3 regions of the Enterobacter sp. PL_is511 genome follow, and region 2 is predicted to be linked to each of the others. Evidence: predicted binding sites of a transcription regulator. Region 2 holds the regulator's gene; each other region holds the start of a gene.
What was found. The regulator Fur, encoded in region 2, represses iron uptake genes when iron is present. The targets are predictions, from matches to a motif close to ATAATAATGAGAACNACTATCAA.

Region 1 (5,612 bases), on a different contig from region 2:
TGGAATATAGTCGTCGGCGCCGATTTCGAGGCCCACGATACGGTCAACTTCTTCTCCCTTCGCCGTCACCATGATGATCGGCATCGGGTTGCTCTGGCTGCGCAGACGGCGGCAGATAGAAAGCCCGTCTTCGCCAGGCAGCATCAGGTCGAGAACCATCAGGTGGAAAGATTCACGGGTCAGCAGACGGTCCATCTGCTCAGCGTTCGCGACGCTACGAACCTGGAAGCCCTGCTCGGTCAGATAACGTTCCAGCAGCGCACGCAGGCGCATGTCGTCATCCACGACCAGAATTTTGTAGTTCTCTTGCATTGTGTGTACTCCCAAAGGTTCGGATAGTCTTTGTAACAGCGTATTCTAAAAAAGTGCACGTATTCGACCAGCTAATTCTGGTATAAATTCTAGTCGAAATTGTTACAAAGCATATTTAACAGCAGCTTATCTGCTCATTTCATCACATAAATCATTATTAATCCTGTCTGTTACACTGTGTGGTACGTATTGTGCGCAAGACAGAAAACCGGCAGCAAAGGCTTTACCATGAAAACGCCCCTGATCACCCGCGAAGGGTATGAGAAGCTCAAAAAAGAGATGGATTACCTCTGGCGCGAAGAGCGTCCTGAGGTGACCAAAAAAGTGACCTGGGCCGCGAGCCTGGGCGATCGCAGCGAAAACGCTGACTACCAGTACAACAAAAAGCGGCTGCGCGAAATTGACCGCCGGGTTCGCTATCTGACGAAGTGCCTCGAGAATCTCAAAATTGTCGATTACTCCCCGCAGCAGGAGGGCAAAGTGTTCTTCGGCGCGTGGGTGGAGATTGAAAACGACGACGGTGACACCCTGCGCTTTCGCATTGTCGGCTACGATGAAATTTTTGGTCGTAAGGATTACATCTCCATCGACTCGCCGATGGCTCGCGCGCTGTTGAAAAAGGAAGTGGGCGATCTGGCCGTCGTGCAGACCCCAGCCGGCGAAGCCAGCTGGTACGTCAATGAGATCGTCTACGTAAAATAGTCCGAGAGCGCCCTCCCCGGCTGGCATTTTGCCGTGTCAGCCCGTATAACTATCCCCTGATTTTTGACCCACAAGATGATAAAGCCATGATGAAAGATTCGCTCTGCCGCATTATTGCGGGTGATATTCAGGCCAGAGCCGAACAGGTAGAAGCTGCCGTTCGCCTGCTTGATGAAGGGAACACCGTGCCATTTATTGCGCGCTATCGTAAGGAAGTCACCGGCGGTCTGGATGACACGCAGCTGCGTAACCTGGAAACCCGTCTCGGTTATCTGCGCGAACTGGAAGAACGTCGTCAGGCGATCCTCAAGTCCATCGGCGAACAGGGCAAGCTGACCAGCGAACTGGAAAGCGCCATCAATGGCACCCTGAGCAAAACCGAACTCGAAGACCTCTATCTGCCGTACAAGCCGAAGCGCCGCACGCGCGGACAGATTGCGATTGAAGCGGGTCTTGAGCCGCTGGCCGACCTGCTGTGGAACGAACCATCCCACGATCCGGATACCGAAGCGGCGAAATTCATCGACGCCGACAAAGGCGTAGCGGATACCAAGGCCGCCCTCGACGGCGCGCGCTATATTCTGATGGAGCGCTTCGCCGAAGACGCCGCCCTGCTCGCCAAAGTGCGTGATTACCTGTGGAAGAATGCCCACATCGTCTCTACCGTCGTCGCGGGTAAAGAGGAAGAAGGCGCGAAATTCCGCGACTACTTCGATCACCACGAACCGATCTCTACCGCCCCTTCCCACCGCGCGCTGGCGATGTTTCGCGGCCGCAACGAAGGCGTGCTGCAGCTCTCCCTGAACGCCGACCCGCAGTTTGACGAGCCGCCGAAAGAGAGCCACTGCGAGCAGATCATCATCGACCATCTTGGCCTGCGCCTGAACAACGCCCCGGCGGACAGCTGGCGCAAAGGCGTGGTGAGCTGGACCTGGCGCATCAAGGTGCTGATGCACCTCGAAACCGAGCTGATGGGCACCGTGCGCGAGCGTGCCGAAGATGAAGCGATTAACGTCTTCGCCCGTAACCTGCACGACCTGTTGATGGCCGCTCCTGCTGGCCTGCGCGCCACCATGGGTCTCGATCCGGGTCTGCGCACCGGTGTAAAAGTCGCTGTGGTTGACGGCACCGGCAAGCTGGTGGCTACCGATACCATTTATCCGCACACTGGCCAGGCAGCGAAAGCGGCCGTGGTAGTGGCGGCGCTGTGCGAAAAATACAACGTAGAGCTGGTTGCCATCGGCAACGGTACGGCCTCACGTGAGACCGAGCGTTTCTACCTCGACGTGCAGAAGCAGTTCCCGAAAGTGACGGCGCAGAAAGTGATCGTCAGCGAAGCGGGGGCATCCGTCTATTCCGCATCCGAGCTGGCGGCACAGGAGTTCCCGGACCTGGACGTTTCCCTGCGCGGTGCGGTCTCTATCGCTCGCCGCCTGCAGGATCCGCTGGCGGAGCTGGTGAAGATCGACCCGAAATCCATCGGCGTGGGCCAGTATCAGCACGACGTGAGCCAGACGCAGCTGGCGCGCAAGCTGGATGCTGTCGTGGAAGACTGCGTTAACGCCGTCGGCGTTGACCTGAACACCGCCTCCGTTCCGCTGCTGACCCGCGTGGCGGGCTTAACCCGCATGATGGCGCAGAACATCGTCGCCTGGCGTGACGAGAACGGCCAGTTCCAGAACCGTCAGCAGCTGCTGAAGGTGAGCCGTCTGGGGCCAAAAGCCTTTGAGCAGTGCGCGGGCTTCCTCCGCATCAACCACGGCGATAACCCGCTCGATGCCTCCACCGTTCACCCGGAAGCGTACCCTGTGGTGGAGCGTATTCTGGCCGCCACCCAGCAGGCGCTGAAAGATCTCATGGGCGACAGCAGCGCTCTGCGCAATCTGAAAGCCGTTGATTTCACCGATGACAAATTTGGTGTCCCAACCGTTACCGACATTATCAAAGAGCTGGAAAAGCCGGGCCGCGATCCGCGTCCTGAGTTCAAAACGGCGACCTTTGCTGACGGCGTGGAAACCATGAACGACCTGCTGCCCGGCATGGTGCTGGAAGGCGCGGTGACCAACGTCACCAACTTTGGCGCGTTTGTGGATATCGGCGTGCATCAGGACGGTCTGGTCCATATCTCCTCCCTTGCCGACAAGTTCGTTGAAGACCCGCACACCGTGGTCAAAGCGGGCGACATCGTGAAGGTCAAAGTGCTGGAAGTGGACCTGCAGCGCAAGCGTATCGCCCTGACCATGCGTCTGGACGAGCAGCCGGGTGACACCAACGCGCGCCGTGGCGGAAACGGCGGTGGCCGCGAGCAGCAGCGTCCAGCCGCGAAAGCGGCAAAACCGCGCGGACGTGATGCCCAGCCTGCAGGCAATAGCGCGATGATGGATGCGCTGGCGGCAGCGATGGGTAAGAAACGCTAAACCCTCACCCTAACCCTCTCCCCACAGGGGAGAGGGAATAATAATAATATCGTGCCGTAATATATGAAACCGATTGCATATCCATATTTAAACCACCAATTATCACCCCGTTAACAAATCCTCTCCTTTTCGTTTTCCAGGCATTTCAGCAAATATTGAGCAAGGTCAAAAAGGCCGTAAATTAATATCGCAAACAACATTCCGTCACAGTTTTAATATTGCTGATAAAAACTATTCTCATTATCATCCCATAGTAGATAATTTAACCTTTCGTGGAATCAGGCGTTATGCAATTCACTCCAGACAGTGCATGGAAGATTATCGGTTTTACCCGCGAAATTAGCCCGGCCTATCGGCAAAAGCTGCTGTCGCTGGGCATGCTGCCCGGCTCGTCATTCCAGGTCGTGCGTGTGGCGCCGCTAGGTGACCCGGTTCATATCGAAACCCGCCGCGTGAATCTGGTGCTGCGTAAGAAAGACCTCGCGTTAATAGAAGTCGAAGCCTTATCCCGATAACAAGCCAGCGGTTTCAGTGAGTCTAAAAAAATGAAAAAGTTAACTATTGGCTTAATTGGCAATCCTAATTCCGGCAAGACTACGCTTTTTAACCAGCTGACTGGAGCCCGCCAGCGCGTGGGCAACTGGGCGGGCGTGACGGTTGAGCGTAAAGAGGGCCAGTTCACGACAACGGACAATCAGGTAACGCTGGTCGACCTTCCCGGCACCTACTCCTTAACCACCATTTCGTCGCAAACCTCGCTCGATGAGCAGATTGCCTGCCACTATATTCTTGGCGGCGACGCGGACCTGCTGATCAACGTGGTCGACGCCTCCAATCTCGAGCGTAACCTTTATCTGACGCTGCAGCTGCTGGAGCTGGGGATTCCCTGCATCGTGGCGCTCAACATGCTCGATATCGCAGAGAAACAAAAGCTGCGCATCGACGTCGATGCCCTCTCCGCGCGCCTGGGGTGCCCGGTGGTTCCGCTGGTCTCGACGCGCGCGCGCGGTATTGATGCGCTGAAGCTGGCCATTGACCGTCACGCGGGTAATCGCGACATTGAGCTGGTGCATTACGCGCAGCCTCTCCTGCGTGAAGCCAACGTGCTGGCGCAGGAGATGGACAACAGCATGCCTGCGAAACAGCGCCTGTGGCTTGGACTGCAGATGCTGGAAGGGGATATCTACAGCCGCGCTTACGCCGGGCATGCGGCCGATAAGCTGGACGTGACGGTGGCCCGGCTTAGCGACGAGCTGGACGACCCGGCGCTGCACATCGCCGATGCCCGTTACCAGGCCATCGCCTCAATCTGCGACGTGGTCAGTAACGCCCTGACGGCAGAACCCAGCCGCTTTACGGCGGCGGTGGATAAGATTGTGCTTAACCGCTTCCTCGGTTTGCCCATCTTCCTGCTGGTGATGTACGTGATGTTCCTGCTCGCCATTAACATCGGTGGCGCGCTGCAGCCGATTTTTGACGCCGGTTCCGTCGCGGTCTTCGTCCACGGGATCCAGTGGGTGGGTTATACCCTGCACTTCCCGGAATGGCTCACCATCTTCCTCGCGCAGGGGATCGGCGGCGGTATCAACACCGTTCTGCCGCTGGTGCCGCAGATCGGCATGATGTACCTGTTCCTCTCGTTCCTGGAAGATTCCGGCTACATGGCGCGCGCCGCGTTCGTGATGGATCGTCTGATGCAGGCGCTGGGTCTGCCGGGTAAATCCTTCGTCCCGCTGATTGTCGGCTTCGGCTGTAACGTGCCGTCGGTGATGGGCGCGCGCACCCTGGATGCACCGCGTGAACGTCTGATGACCATTATGATGGCGCCGTTTATGTCCTGCGGTGCCCGCCTGGCAATCTTTGCGGTCTTTGCCGCAGCCTTCTTTGGCCAGCAGGGCGCGCTGGCGGTCTTCTCGCTGTATGTGCTGGGCATCGTGATGGCGATCCTCACCGGTCTGATGCTGAAGCACACCATCATGCGAGGTGAAGCGTCACCGTTTGTGATGGAGCTGCCGGTGTATCACGTGCCGCATCTGAAAAGCCTGGCGATCCAGACCTGGCAGCGCCTGAAAGGCTTTGTGCTGCGCGCCGGTAAAGTAATTGTCATCGTCAGCATTTTCCTGAGCGCGCTGAACAGCTTCACCCTCAGCGGGCAGGCGGCAGATAACATCAACGACTCTG
Region 2 (5,612 bases):
GGGGTGAAGCCATTGTTCTCCTGAACAATGACATCGACGCCGTTTGCAGCCAGCACTTCCACAACAGAGATGAACGCCGGTTCAGACAGGGCATGGGTATCTTTCCCCACGTAGCACGGACCGGTAACGCCGTTTTTAGCGCGCTCTTCCGCAATGGCCTGAGCAATGGCCAGAATGTGCGGTTCGTTAAAGCTGTGGCGCGCCGCGCTGCCGCGGTGACCAGATGTACCAAACTTCACTGCGTGTTCTGCGTTGCCCACGACCGGCTTCAGCACGTAATACTGCGCGGTCAGCTGAGCGACGTTAATCAAATCGCTTTGTTGTGCAGGTTGGCCTGCACGGCTGTGATTTGCCATTACCGGGTCCTTCTGATGCAAGGGTTAAATTGTACCGCAAACCTTTTCAATCAATTCCGCCGGGAACTGCATGGACTGCATGATGTGTTCAATCATGCTGCACTTGCGGCCCGTATTGGTATTGGTTATCACCCAGTATGGGGTGCCAGGAACATGTTTGGGTTTGGTTTGATTGCCATTTTGCAGCAGCGTCTGCTCGTCGCCCGCGAAATAGACGCGAGTACGACCGTGCAGCGACTCGGTCGCTTCAGCAAACGCTTTGTTATCCAGTGAATAAAGTGTAGACAGCACCAGCATAAAGCGGTTAACCGCCTTTTTCTGCTCCGCGTATTCATCGGAGAGCAGCAGCTCGCGCATCGCGCGCACTTTATCTTTTGCCGGCGTCACGGCAGGTTTTGCTTGTGCAACAACGCTTGGCTGAGACACGACATCTTTGGTGACTGGGGTAGCAGGCTGTGAAGCGGCGGAAATTTTAAGCATGCGCCGTAAAATGTCGGACGCGCTCTCCCCGATATGCCGCGTCTGGCTGGCAATATACTGATAGAGTTCGTCATCAACTTCGATTGTTTTCATCTTAATCCAGTGCGATATCTTATCTGAATACAAGTCATTGGGATTATAAGGTCAAATCCCAACAGCGGATAGCGTCAAACCAGGTTGGCGGCAAAAGTCAGATTAAACTGGAACCTTGCAGCCGGGCGGCAGAATGGTCAACATGATACCCTAACCTGACATACGTAAAAAAAGAACTTTGCCATGAAATTGAATACCCGAGCGCAAACTGCACAATCGCCGAACAATAATTCTCCCATCGTACTGGTTCACGGGCTTTTTGGCAGCCTGGATAACCTGGGCGTGCTGGCACGTGATCTGGTTACCGACCACGATATTTTACAGGTCGATATGCGCAATCACGGTCTTTCCGGGCGTTCCGACGAGATGACCTACGCGGCGATGGCGCAGGATCTGCTGGATACGCTGGACGCACATAGCCTGCAGAAGGTAACGCTGATCGGGCATTCAATGGGTGGTAAAGCGGTGATGGCCCTGACGGCACTGGCCCCGGACCGTATTAGCGGCCTGGTGGTAATTGACGTCGCGCCCGTGGATTATGACGTCCGTCGTCACGACGAGATTTTTGCCGCCATTAATGCGGTCACAGAAGCGGGTGTCGCGACACGCCAACAGGCGGCTGCCGTCATGCGTGAGCATCTTGATGAAGAAGGCGTCGTGCAGTTCCTGCTGAAGTCGTTTGTTGACGGGCAATGGCGTTTTAACGTGCCGGTGCTCTGGGACCAGTACAACAACATCGTGGGCTGGAAAACCGTCCCCGCCTGGCCGCACCCTACCCTCTTTATTCGCGGCGGAAACTCACCTTACGTAACCGACGCGTACCGCGACACGCTGCTGGCCCAGTTCCCGCAGGCTCGCGCCCACGTTATTGCCGGTGCCGGGCACTGGGTGCATGCGGAAAAACCTGACGCCGTGCTGCGCGCCATTCGCCGCTATCTTGCTGATACTGCAAATTGATTAAAAAGAGAGCGACTGGAAGGCTGCAGGCGTCCAGTCGTTGGCGTGCCGTTTTTGGTGATGTATGATGGCGCGCTTATCGCCCGGGCATTAGCAGGGCGGCGTGTTTCCCCCGAAGTCTCAGAATCATGGCCAAAGAACAAACGGACCGTACGACACTAGATCTGTTCGCGAATGAGCGTCGCCCGGGACGACCCAAGACGAATCCGCTTTCGCGCGATGAACAGCTGCGTATCAATAAACGCAACCAGCTTAAACGCGATAAAAATCGTGGGCTTAAGCGTGTCGAACTGAAGCTTAACGCCGACGCCGTCGATGCGCTGAACGAGCTGGCCGACGCGCGAAATATCAGCCGCAGTGAACTCATTGAAGAGATGTTGATCGCTCAGCTTGAAACGTTACGCGGCCAGGCATAAGTCTGAAAATCCCCTTTATCGCCCTTTTCATGTAGCACAGAGTGCAGTCCTGCGCGATAGCTGTTTCCGCAGGGTTGCCAGTTCTGCTATTATTGCCCTTATCCGTGGCCGAATTGCGCCACCATACTATTAAGTTTCAAGAGGTTATTTTACTCATGGCAATCATCGGCATTTTCTTTGGCAGTGATACCGGCAATACCGAAAATATCGCAAAAAACATTCAAAAACAGCTCGGTAAAGACGTTGCTGATGTGCATGACATCGCCAAGAGCAGCAAAGAAGATCTGGAAGGCTATGACATTTTGCTGCTGGGTATCCCAACCTGGTACTACGGTGAAGCCCAGTGCGACTGGGATGATTTCTTCCCGACGCTGGAAGAAGTCGACTTCAACGGTAAGCTGGTCGCCCTGTTTGGCTGTGGCGATCAGGAAGACTACGCCGAATACTTCTGTGACGCGCTGGGCACCATCCGCGACATCATTGAGCCGAATGGCGCGGTTATTGTAGGCCACTGGCCGACCGCCGGTTACCACTTCGAAGCGTCTAAAGGCCTGGCCGATGACGATCACTTCGTGGGTCTGGCCATCGACGAAGACCGTCAGCCAGAACTGACCGCCGAGCGTGTTGAGAAGTGGGTGAAGCAGATCCGTGAAGAACTGCACCTGGACGATATTCTGAACGCCTGATTATTTCGCGGCGCAACTGCGGTTGCGCCCATGCCCCAGGTCAAACCGATTAAATTAATCGCTACAATCTTTTAACTTTTTCGCCCAGACCTGTACAATGTCTCCCTGATAAAATGTGGTTTTCCATTGAGCAAGTTTGTTGGTGATACCCCATTTTTATAAGCATATTTTGCCTGAGACTTGCAGTTTTCATTTAGCCATGGCAGTTCTATAATGAGACGCATTATCCCAGGTGCATTTTCTGTCACTTCCTACAGAAGTGAATCGTTTAGCAACAGGACAGATTCCGCATGACTGACAACAATACCGCATTAAAGAAGGCTGGCCTGAAAGTTACGCTTCCTCGGTTAAAAATCCTTGAAGTGCTTCAGGGTCCAGACAATCACCATGTCAGTGCGGAAGACCTTTATAAACGTCTTATCGACATGGGTGAAGAGATTGGGCTGGCTACCGTCTATCGCGTGCTGAACCAGTTTGATGACGCGGGCATTGTTACCCGTCATAATTTCGAAGGCGGTAAATCTGTTTTCGAACTGACCCAGCAGCAGCACCACGATCACCTGATCTGCCTCGATTGCGGCAAGGTCATTGAATTCAGCGATGATTCCATCGAATCACGCCAGCGTGAAATCGCCGCGCGTCATGGCATCCGCCTGACCAACCACAGCCTGTACCTTTACGGTCATTGTGCTGAAGGCGATTGCCGCGAAGACGACCACGCGCACGACGCGAAATAAACAAGTGTTCATACTCTGAGCCAGCCGTAAGGTTGGCTTTTTTTTGCCTAAAAAAATGCCCGGTGGCGCAGCGCCACCGGGCATGATAACAGCGAGTTACTTACTGTTATTGCTTCGAATTTCTTTCCAAATCTGGTCGCAACGCTTCGCCACTTCCTGATCGTTACCGGTTTTACGCGCCTGGATACAGGCCTGGTAATCCATTACGCGGACATTTTCCTGCGTCGCGAACTGCTCATGCGCTTTCTCTTTCTTCAGCACGTTTAGCACGCTCTGACAGGCTTCAATTTTTTCCGGCGAACCTTCCGCAGTATTAATGCAGGCGCTATATGCCTCCTTCAGGCGGGAGTCCTCTTTTGGTGCCTGAGTCTGCGCACACGCCACCAGCCCTGATGCCAGCAACGCGACGACTACGATTTTTTTCATCATATACAGTCTCCATACCGGCGGGACTCAGCCCGCCAGTGCGTTTATCAGAAGATGGTGAATGGGGCGATAACCATGAATTTCACGTCACGTTCATCCTGGAAGATGTTGCCGTAACCGCCCGCATAGCTCGGGATATCGGAGTGGTTGTCATACTGGGTGAAGTGCAGTTTGAACATCGTGCCTTTCGCGCGGCCATCCTGCAGGGTATAGATTGCATCCAGGCTGTAGGAAGACTCTTTCAGGCGATAGTTGGGATCGTAGTATGCGTCCGGTGTTGCCATATCGGCAGGTTTTGCGTCCCAGGCGTAAGCGTAAGAAGCGCCCACCGCCCAGCCAGGCAGGTTCCAGTTTTTCAGGTCGTACATTGCACCGAAGAAGACCGCTTTCTCGCCGTCGGCGTTGAAGTCTGAGCGGTTATCCCACCAGATATCAAGACGGCCGTTGGAGGAGGCGTAGGTCGGAGTCATACGCTGCAGGAAGTAGCCCTGCTGCCCTTCCGCCTTCACCCATGTGCCTTCCAGACGCAAATCAACCTGGCCAACCTTATAGCCGAAGGTGAGTGCCTGCAGCCACGCGGTGCCGTCATAAATGTCATTGACCCCACCGTTACTGACTTTATCGCGCGTACCGTAGAACTGGTAGCTAGTACTCAGCGGGCTACCCGCGACATCAAACTTATAGCTGGCCTTGGCAAAGTACTGATCGATATAGCCTTGTGCCTGACCAAATGCCGCTTCAAGCACCAGATCGTTTTTGAAGTCGTATTTCGCGCCCAGCGAGTGCAGGTAATCGACTTTGGTTTTTTTATCGTTCTGGTAGAACTTGTCCATCTCGATGTGCCAAGGCGCTTTGTACTCGTTGGTCCACATATAGGAGAAGCTCAACGCACCCGCATCACCGTAGTCAAAGTTAGCCCCCGCTTCCGCACCCTGATAGGTACCCGGCATAAAGCTCCAGTGCGGCGCTAACAGAGTCTGGCCAGTTGGCTGAATATAACCGCCGCGCGCCCATACCGGACCGTATTTAAATTTCGCCGCGGCTTTGTAAAGGCTTATACCGCTCTTATCCCCGGACCAGTCTTCATCATAGGCTTTGTTGCTGGAGGAGAAGGCGATTTCGTTCGGGTGGCCGCTGTCGCCGTTTTCCGCCATTTCAATCGCGGTGAACGCAGCAATATCCAGACCGAACATATCCGCGGCATAGCCTGACTGGAAGTCCAGGTTGGCGTTCCAGGTGGAGTGAGAAAGGTTGGTTTTGTATTTATCTTCAGTGACGTCTTTACGGTCACGCTCACGCTGCCAGTAATAAATACCGCCCGTGAGGGTAGAATCTTCGATGAAACCCGCTGCTTTTGCCTCTGGCGCAATCACCAGGCCCGACATTGCTGTCACACCGGCAATAGCCAGCGCCAGCGCACTACGTTTGCCACTGAACGTACGCATAGATTATTCCTCTTTG
Region 3 (5,612 bases), on a different contig from region 2:
GAATGGTGCCAATTCGCAGGGTTATAATGACAGCAATATGGGCCAGAACAAGGTGGGCCTGAGCTTCTCTCTGCCGCTGTACCAGGGCGGTCAGGTCAACTCTCAGGTGAAACAGGCGCAGTACAACTTTGTTGGCGCGAGCGAGCAGCTGGAAAGCGCGCATCGTAACGTGGTGCAGACCGTACGTTCATCCTTCAACAACGTGAACGCCTCAATCAGCAGCATCAACGCCTATAAACAGGCCGTTGTGTCTGCACAGAGCTCTCTGGACGCGATGGAAGCGGGTTACTCGGTCGGTACACGTACTATCGTTGACGTGCTCGATGCGACCACCACGCTGTACAACGCGAAACAGCAGCTCTCCAGCGCGCGTTATCAGTACCTGATTAACCAGCTGAACATTAAGCAGGCTCTGGGTACGCTGAACGAGCAAGACCTGCAGATGCTGAACAGCGCACTGGGCAAGCCGGTCTCCACCTCTCCGGAGAGCGTTGCACCAGAGAATCCTGATCAGGTTGCCGCGGTTGATAACTTCAACGCTAACAGCAACACCCCTGCTGCACAGCCCGCTGCCGCACGCACCACAGCGCCTGCCAGCAAGGGCAATAATCCGTTCCGTAATTAAGAGTGTCATCAGGCCTGCTGCGGCCTGATGCCCTCACCCCGCCCCTCTCCCACAGGGAGAGGGCGCATCTGAATCACATCCGAACGTAAGCCAACGTAAAGATCCCCCTGATTCCGCCCCTCTTCGCTTCATTTTCAACCACTCATCCTCTATCCTGAGCGTTATTACCACTGGGTCCTGGAAGACAAAGATGAAACGGACAAAATCTATAAATCACGCTTCGTTCCGCAAGAGCTGGAACGCGCGTCACCTCACCCCTGTCGCGCTGGCGGTCACGGCTGTCTTTATGCTGGCAGGCTGTGAGAAAAATGACGAAACGGTTTCGCTGTATCAAAACGCAGACGACTGCTCTGCCGCAACCGGCAAAGCCGCCGAGTGTAAAACGGCTTATACGAGCGCGCTGAAAGAAGCAGAACGTACCGCGCCGAAATATGCCTCACGCGAAGACTGCGTGGCGGAATTCGGTGAAGGTCAGTGCCAGCAGGCACCGGCCCAGGCCAGCACCGCACCTGAAAATCAGGCGCAGGCGCAGTCCAGCGGCAGCTTCTGGATGCCGCTGATGGCAGGCTACATGATGGGTCGCCTGATGGGCGGCGGTGCAGGCTACCAGCAGCAGCCGCTGTTTAGCTCGAAAAACCCGGCCAGCCCGGCTTACGGTCAATATACCGATGCCAGCGGTAAAGGCTACGGCGCAGCGACGCCTGGCCGCACCGTGACGGTACCGAAAACGGCAATGGCGCCGAAGCCTGCGACGACCAGCACCATCACCCGCGGCGGGTTTGGTGAATCGGTGGCGAAGCAGACCAGCATGCAGCGCAGTGCGACAGGCACCTCCTCTACTCGCTCAATGGGCGGCTGATCATGGAACGAGTCAGTATCACCGAGCGCCCGGACTGGCGCGAAAAAGCCACCGAGTACGGTTTTAACTTCCACACCATGTACGGCGAGCCGTACTGGTGTGAAGACGCTTACTACAAGCTCACGCTGGCCCAGGTTGAGAAGCTGGAAGAGGTGACGGCCGAGCTGCATCAGATGTGCCTGAAGGTCGTGGAAAAGGTCATCGACAGCGACGAGCTGATGGCAAAGTTCCGCATTCCGAAGCACACCTGGAGCTTTGTCCGCCAGTCGTGGAAAACAAATCAGCCTTCGCTTTACTCTCGCCTGGATCTGGCGTGGGACGGCAAAGGTGAACCGAAGCTTCTGGAAAACAACGCCGATACCCCAACTTCCCTGTATGAAGCGGCGTTCTTCCAGTGGATCTGGCTGGAAGACCAGGCCAATGCCGGAAACCTGCCGGAAGGCAGCGACCAGTTCAACAGCCTGCAGGAGAAGCTGATCGAGCGCTTCGCCGAGCTACGCGAGCAGTTTGGCTTCAACCTGCTGCATCTCGCCTGCTGCCGCGACACGGAAGAAGACCGTGGCACGGTTCAGTATCTGCAGGACTGCGCTGCCGAAGCGGAAGTGGCGACCGAGTTCCTCTATATCGAGGATATCGGACTGGGTGAAAAAGGTCAGTTTACGGATACGCAGGATCAGGTGATCAGCAACCTGTTCAAGCTCTACCCGTGGGAGTACATGCTCCGCGAGATGTTCTCCACCAAGCTGGAAGACGCGGGCGTGCGCTGGCTGGAACCGGCCTGGAAGAGCATTATCTCTAACAAAGCCCTGCTGCCGATGCTGTGGGAGATGTTCCCGAACCATCCGAACCTGCTGCCAGCGTACTTTGCGGAAGATGATTACCCGCAAATGGAGAAATACGTCGTTAAGCCGATCTTCTCCCGCGAAGGTGCGAACGTGTCGATTATCGAAAACGGTAAGACGCTGGAAGCGGTTGAAGGGCCGTACGGCGAAGAAGGGATGATCGTCCAGGAGTTCTGGCAGCTGCCAAAATTTGGCGACAGCTATACGCTGATTGGCAGCTGGCTCATCAACGATCAACCGGCCGGGATTGGCATTCGCGAAGATCGCGCGCTGATCACGCAGGATCTGTCGCGGTTCTATCCGCATATTTTTGTGGAGTAAGACTGCGGCCTGATGCCCTCACCCCAGCCCTCTCCCTGTGGGAGAGGGTGCACACACTAAAAACGGCAACCTGAAGTTGCCGTTTTGCTTTTATTACCCCACCTGCACCGACAGCATACTCAGACTCCCCATCTCAATCCCGTCGACCGGGATCGTAACCGGCTCCTGACCATCCCACGCGCCAAGTACGTACAGCAGCGGCAGGAAATGTTCCGGCGTCGGGTTAGAGAGCGAACCGCCCTCATGATCCAGATAGTTAACCAGCGGATGCTCCTCAGCCGAACCCTGCCAGGTCAGGTTCGCTTTAACGTAGTCGTTAAAAGCGGTCGCCCACGGGTAAGGCGTATTCTCACCGTGCCAGCGCGCCGTGCGCAGGTTGTGCACCACGTTGCCGCTTGCCACCAGCATGATGCCTTCATCACGAAGCGTTGCCAGCTTGCGGCCCATCTCCAGATGCCAGGCGGCCGGTTTAGTGCTGTCGATGCTCAGCTGCACCATCGGGATATCCGCATCAGGATACATTTTAATCAGAACGCCCCAGGAGCCATGGTCAAAACCCCAGGCTTCTTTATCCAGCGTTACAGGGACAGGCGCCAGCAGATCCACCAGCCTTTGTGCCAGCTCAGGCGAGCCGGGGGCTGGATAATGCGTGTCATACAGCGCCTGCGGGAAGCCGCCAAAATCATGAATGGTCTTAGGCGCCTCCATGGCGGTCACGCCCGTGCCGCGGGTGAACCAGTGCGCGGATACCACCACAATCGCTTTTGGACGCGGCAACGTCTCGCCCAGATGACGCCAGGCACGGGTATAGACGTTGTCTTCCAGAACGTTCATTGGGCTGCCGTGGCCTAAAAACAGGGCTGGCATACGGGAAGAAGTCATGATGATATCCTTACAGAAGGTGTCAATTTAATGGTGCTACATTACGCGCAATCCGGCAAAGATGAACGCAGATAAGCGTGAAGATCATCATCAGGAAATTTGAATGTAAGGAACGTGTAAAGCCGGGGTTCGCCCCTCGCTTTGCCAGAAATGAATCATTTATATTAATGAGAATCATTATCACAAGGAGTTATGCATGTCAGTCCCCTTGATCCTGACCATACTCGCGGGCGCTGCGACCTTTATCGGTGCGATCCTCGGCGTACTTGGTCAAAAGCCCTCTAACCGCGTACTGGCCTTCTCGCTGGGCTTTGCTGCCGGGATCATGCTGCTCATCTCCCTGATGGAGATGCTGCCTGCCGCGCTGGGCACAGAAGGCATGTCTCCGCTGCTGGGTTACGGCATGTTTGTTTTTGGCCTGCTGGGGTACTTTGCCCTCGACCGGATGCTGCCGCACGCGCATCCGCAGGATTTAATGCAGAAAAGCGTAACGCCCATGCCGCGGAATATTAAGCGAACGGCGGTTCTGCTGACGCTGGGCATCAGCCTGCATAACTTCCCGGAAGGGGTCGCCACCTACGTGACGGCCAGCAGCAATCTGGAAATGGGCTTTGGCATCGCGCTGGCGGTCGCCTTACACAATATTCCTGAAGGACTGGCCGTCGCCGGTCCGGTCTATGCCGCCACGGGCTCGAAACGCACCGCGGTGTTCTGGGCAGGTATTTCCGGGATGGCCGAAATCCTTGGCGGCGTGCTGGCCTGGCTGATCCTTGGTAGCCTGGTCTCTCCGGTAGTGATGGCGGCGATTATGGCAGCGGTAGCCGGGATCATGGTTGCACTTTCGGTGGATGAACTGATGCCGCTGGCGAAGGAGATAGATCCTAACAACAACCCCAGCTATGGCGTGCTGTGCGGAATGTCGGTGATGGGATTAAGCCTGGTTCTGCTGCAGACCGCAGGAATCGGGTAAAAAAACGCCGGGATATCCCGGCGTTTTTATTATCAGCTGGCTTTGCGCTCGTGCGCCTGGCGATACTCCACCAGATCTTCAATCGTTACCACCGGCATGTTGTGCAGACGCGCAAAGGTGATGCACTCCGGCGCGCGCGCCATGGTGCCGTCATCGTTGGTTAGTTCACACAGCACACCCGCAGGTTTGAAGCCCGCCAGCGTCACCAGGTCGATGGTCGCTTCGGTGTGACCGCCGCGGGTCAGGACGCCGCCCGCCTGCGCGCGCAGTGGGAAGACGTGGCCTGGACGATGCAGATCGGATGGCTTCGCACCGTCAGCAATCGCGGCACGTACGGTGGTCAGACGGTCAGCCGCAGACACACCGGTGGTCACGCCATGCGCCGCTTCAATAGTCACGGTAAAACCGGTACCAAAGGCGCTGGTGTTGTTTTCGACCATCATCGGCAGCTCGAGCTGCTTACGACGATCTTCGGTAATACACAGGCATACGATGCCGCTGCCGTGACGGATGGTCAGCGCCATCTGTTCAACGGTCATGTTTTCGGCGGCGAAAATCATGTCGCCTTCGTTTTCACGGTTTTCATCGTCAAGCACCATCACACCGCGGCCTTCGCGCAGTGCATCCAGTGCATGTTCAACACGTTGAGTTGAAGTGCCAAAAGAGGAAAGTAGCGTCTGATTCATGGTAAAAAAACCTCATTAACATTATGGTTACCAGAATCAGGGCAGTCTTAGGAGCGCCGTATAAGCGGCAAAAAGATAACGTGAGCGGGCCCATGCCCGACTGGATCGTTACTCTCTCCCATCCGGACTCTAACCGTCGGCCCCGGAATTACACCGGATCTGCTGACCTTTGAGTTTTCACCCAAAGCGCTCGCGGGCTTTCAGCGTCACGCTGATTTACCGCCGGTGGGGAATTTCGCCCCGCCCTGAGAATAAGCGAGATAACTATAACGCTATTGATTATCCTGGGCAATGCATAAGCATCAAACAATTTTGTTTACCCCGGGCATGACGCGCTACAATGGACACTAACACCTTTCCATCAAGGGAAACGACAATGATTGACCCGAAGAAAATTGAGCAGATCGCGCGTCAGGTTCATGAATCC

Region 1: feoA (ferrous iron transporter A) is a predicted target of Fur. The motif match lies at 3,656-3,678, and genes of this name have one in related genera.
Region 3: zupT (zinc transporter ZupT) is a predicted target of Fur. The motif match lies at 3,691-3,713, and genes of this name have one in related genera.

What each region holds. Positions count from the first base shown of each region.
Region 1 covers NZ_JBVPGP010000014.1:109,030-114,641, reverse strand. Annotated here, with positions in the region: gene ompR (osmolarity response regulator transcription factor OmpR) at 1-312, opposite strand, end outside; gene greB (transcription elongation factor GreB) at 541-1,014, shown strand; gene AC0TN7_RS02475 (Tex family protein) at 1,101-3,431, shown strand; gene feoA (ferrous iron transporter A) at 3,719-3,946, shown strand; gene feoB (Fe(2+) transporter permease subunit FeoB) at 3,977-5,612, shown strand, end outside.
Region 2 covers NZ_JBVPGP010000024.1:402,253-407,864, reverse strand. Annotated here, with positions in the region: gene pgm (phosphoglucomutase (alpha-D-glucose-1,6-bisphosphate-dependent)) at 1-356, opposite strand, end outside; gene seqA (replication initiation negative regulator SeqA) at 381-929, opposite strand; gene ybfF (esterase) at 1,113-1,886, shown strand; gene ybfE (LexA regulated protein) at 2,015-2,302, shown strand; gene fldA (flavodoxin FldA) at 2,458-2,988, shown strand; gene fur (ferric iron uptake transcriptional regulator) at 3,279-3,725, shown strand; gene chiQ (ChiQ/YbfN family lipoprotein) at 3,822-4,151, opposite strand; gene chiP (chitoporin ChiP) at 4,199-5,596, opposite strand.
Region 3 covers NZ_JBVPGP010000023.1:247,389-253,000, reverse strand. Annotated here, with positions in the region: gene tolC (outer membrane channel protein TolC) at 1-625, shown strand, start outside; gene AC0TN7_RS13480 (DUF1190 family protein) at 816-1,484, shown strand; gene AC0TN7_RS13475 (glutathionylspermidine synthase family protein) at 1,487-2,647, shown strand; gene ygiD (4,5-DOPA-extradiol-dioxygenase) at 2,741-3,529, opposite strand; gene zupT (zinc transporter ZupT) at 3,726-4,499, shown strand; gene ribB (3,4-dihydroxy-2-butanone-4-phosphate synthase) at 4,532-5,185, opposite strand; FMN riboswitch at 5,292-5,442, opposite strand; gene ubiK (ubiquinone biosynthesis accessory factor UbiK) at 5,562-5,612, shown strand, end outside.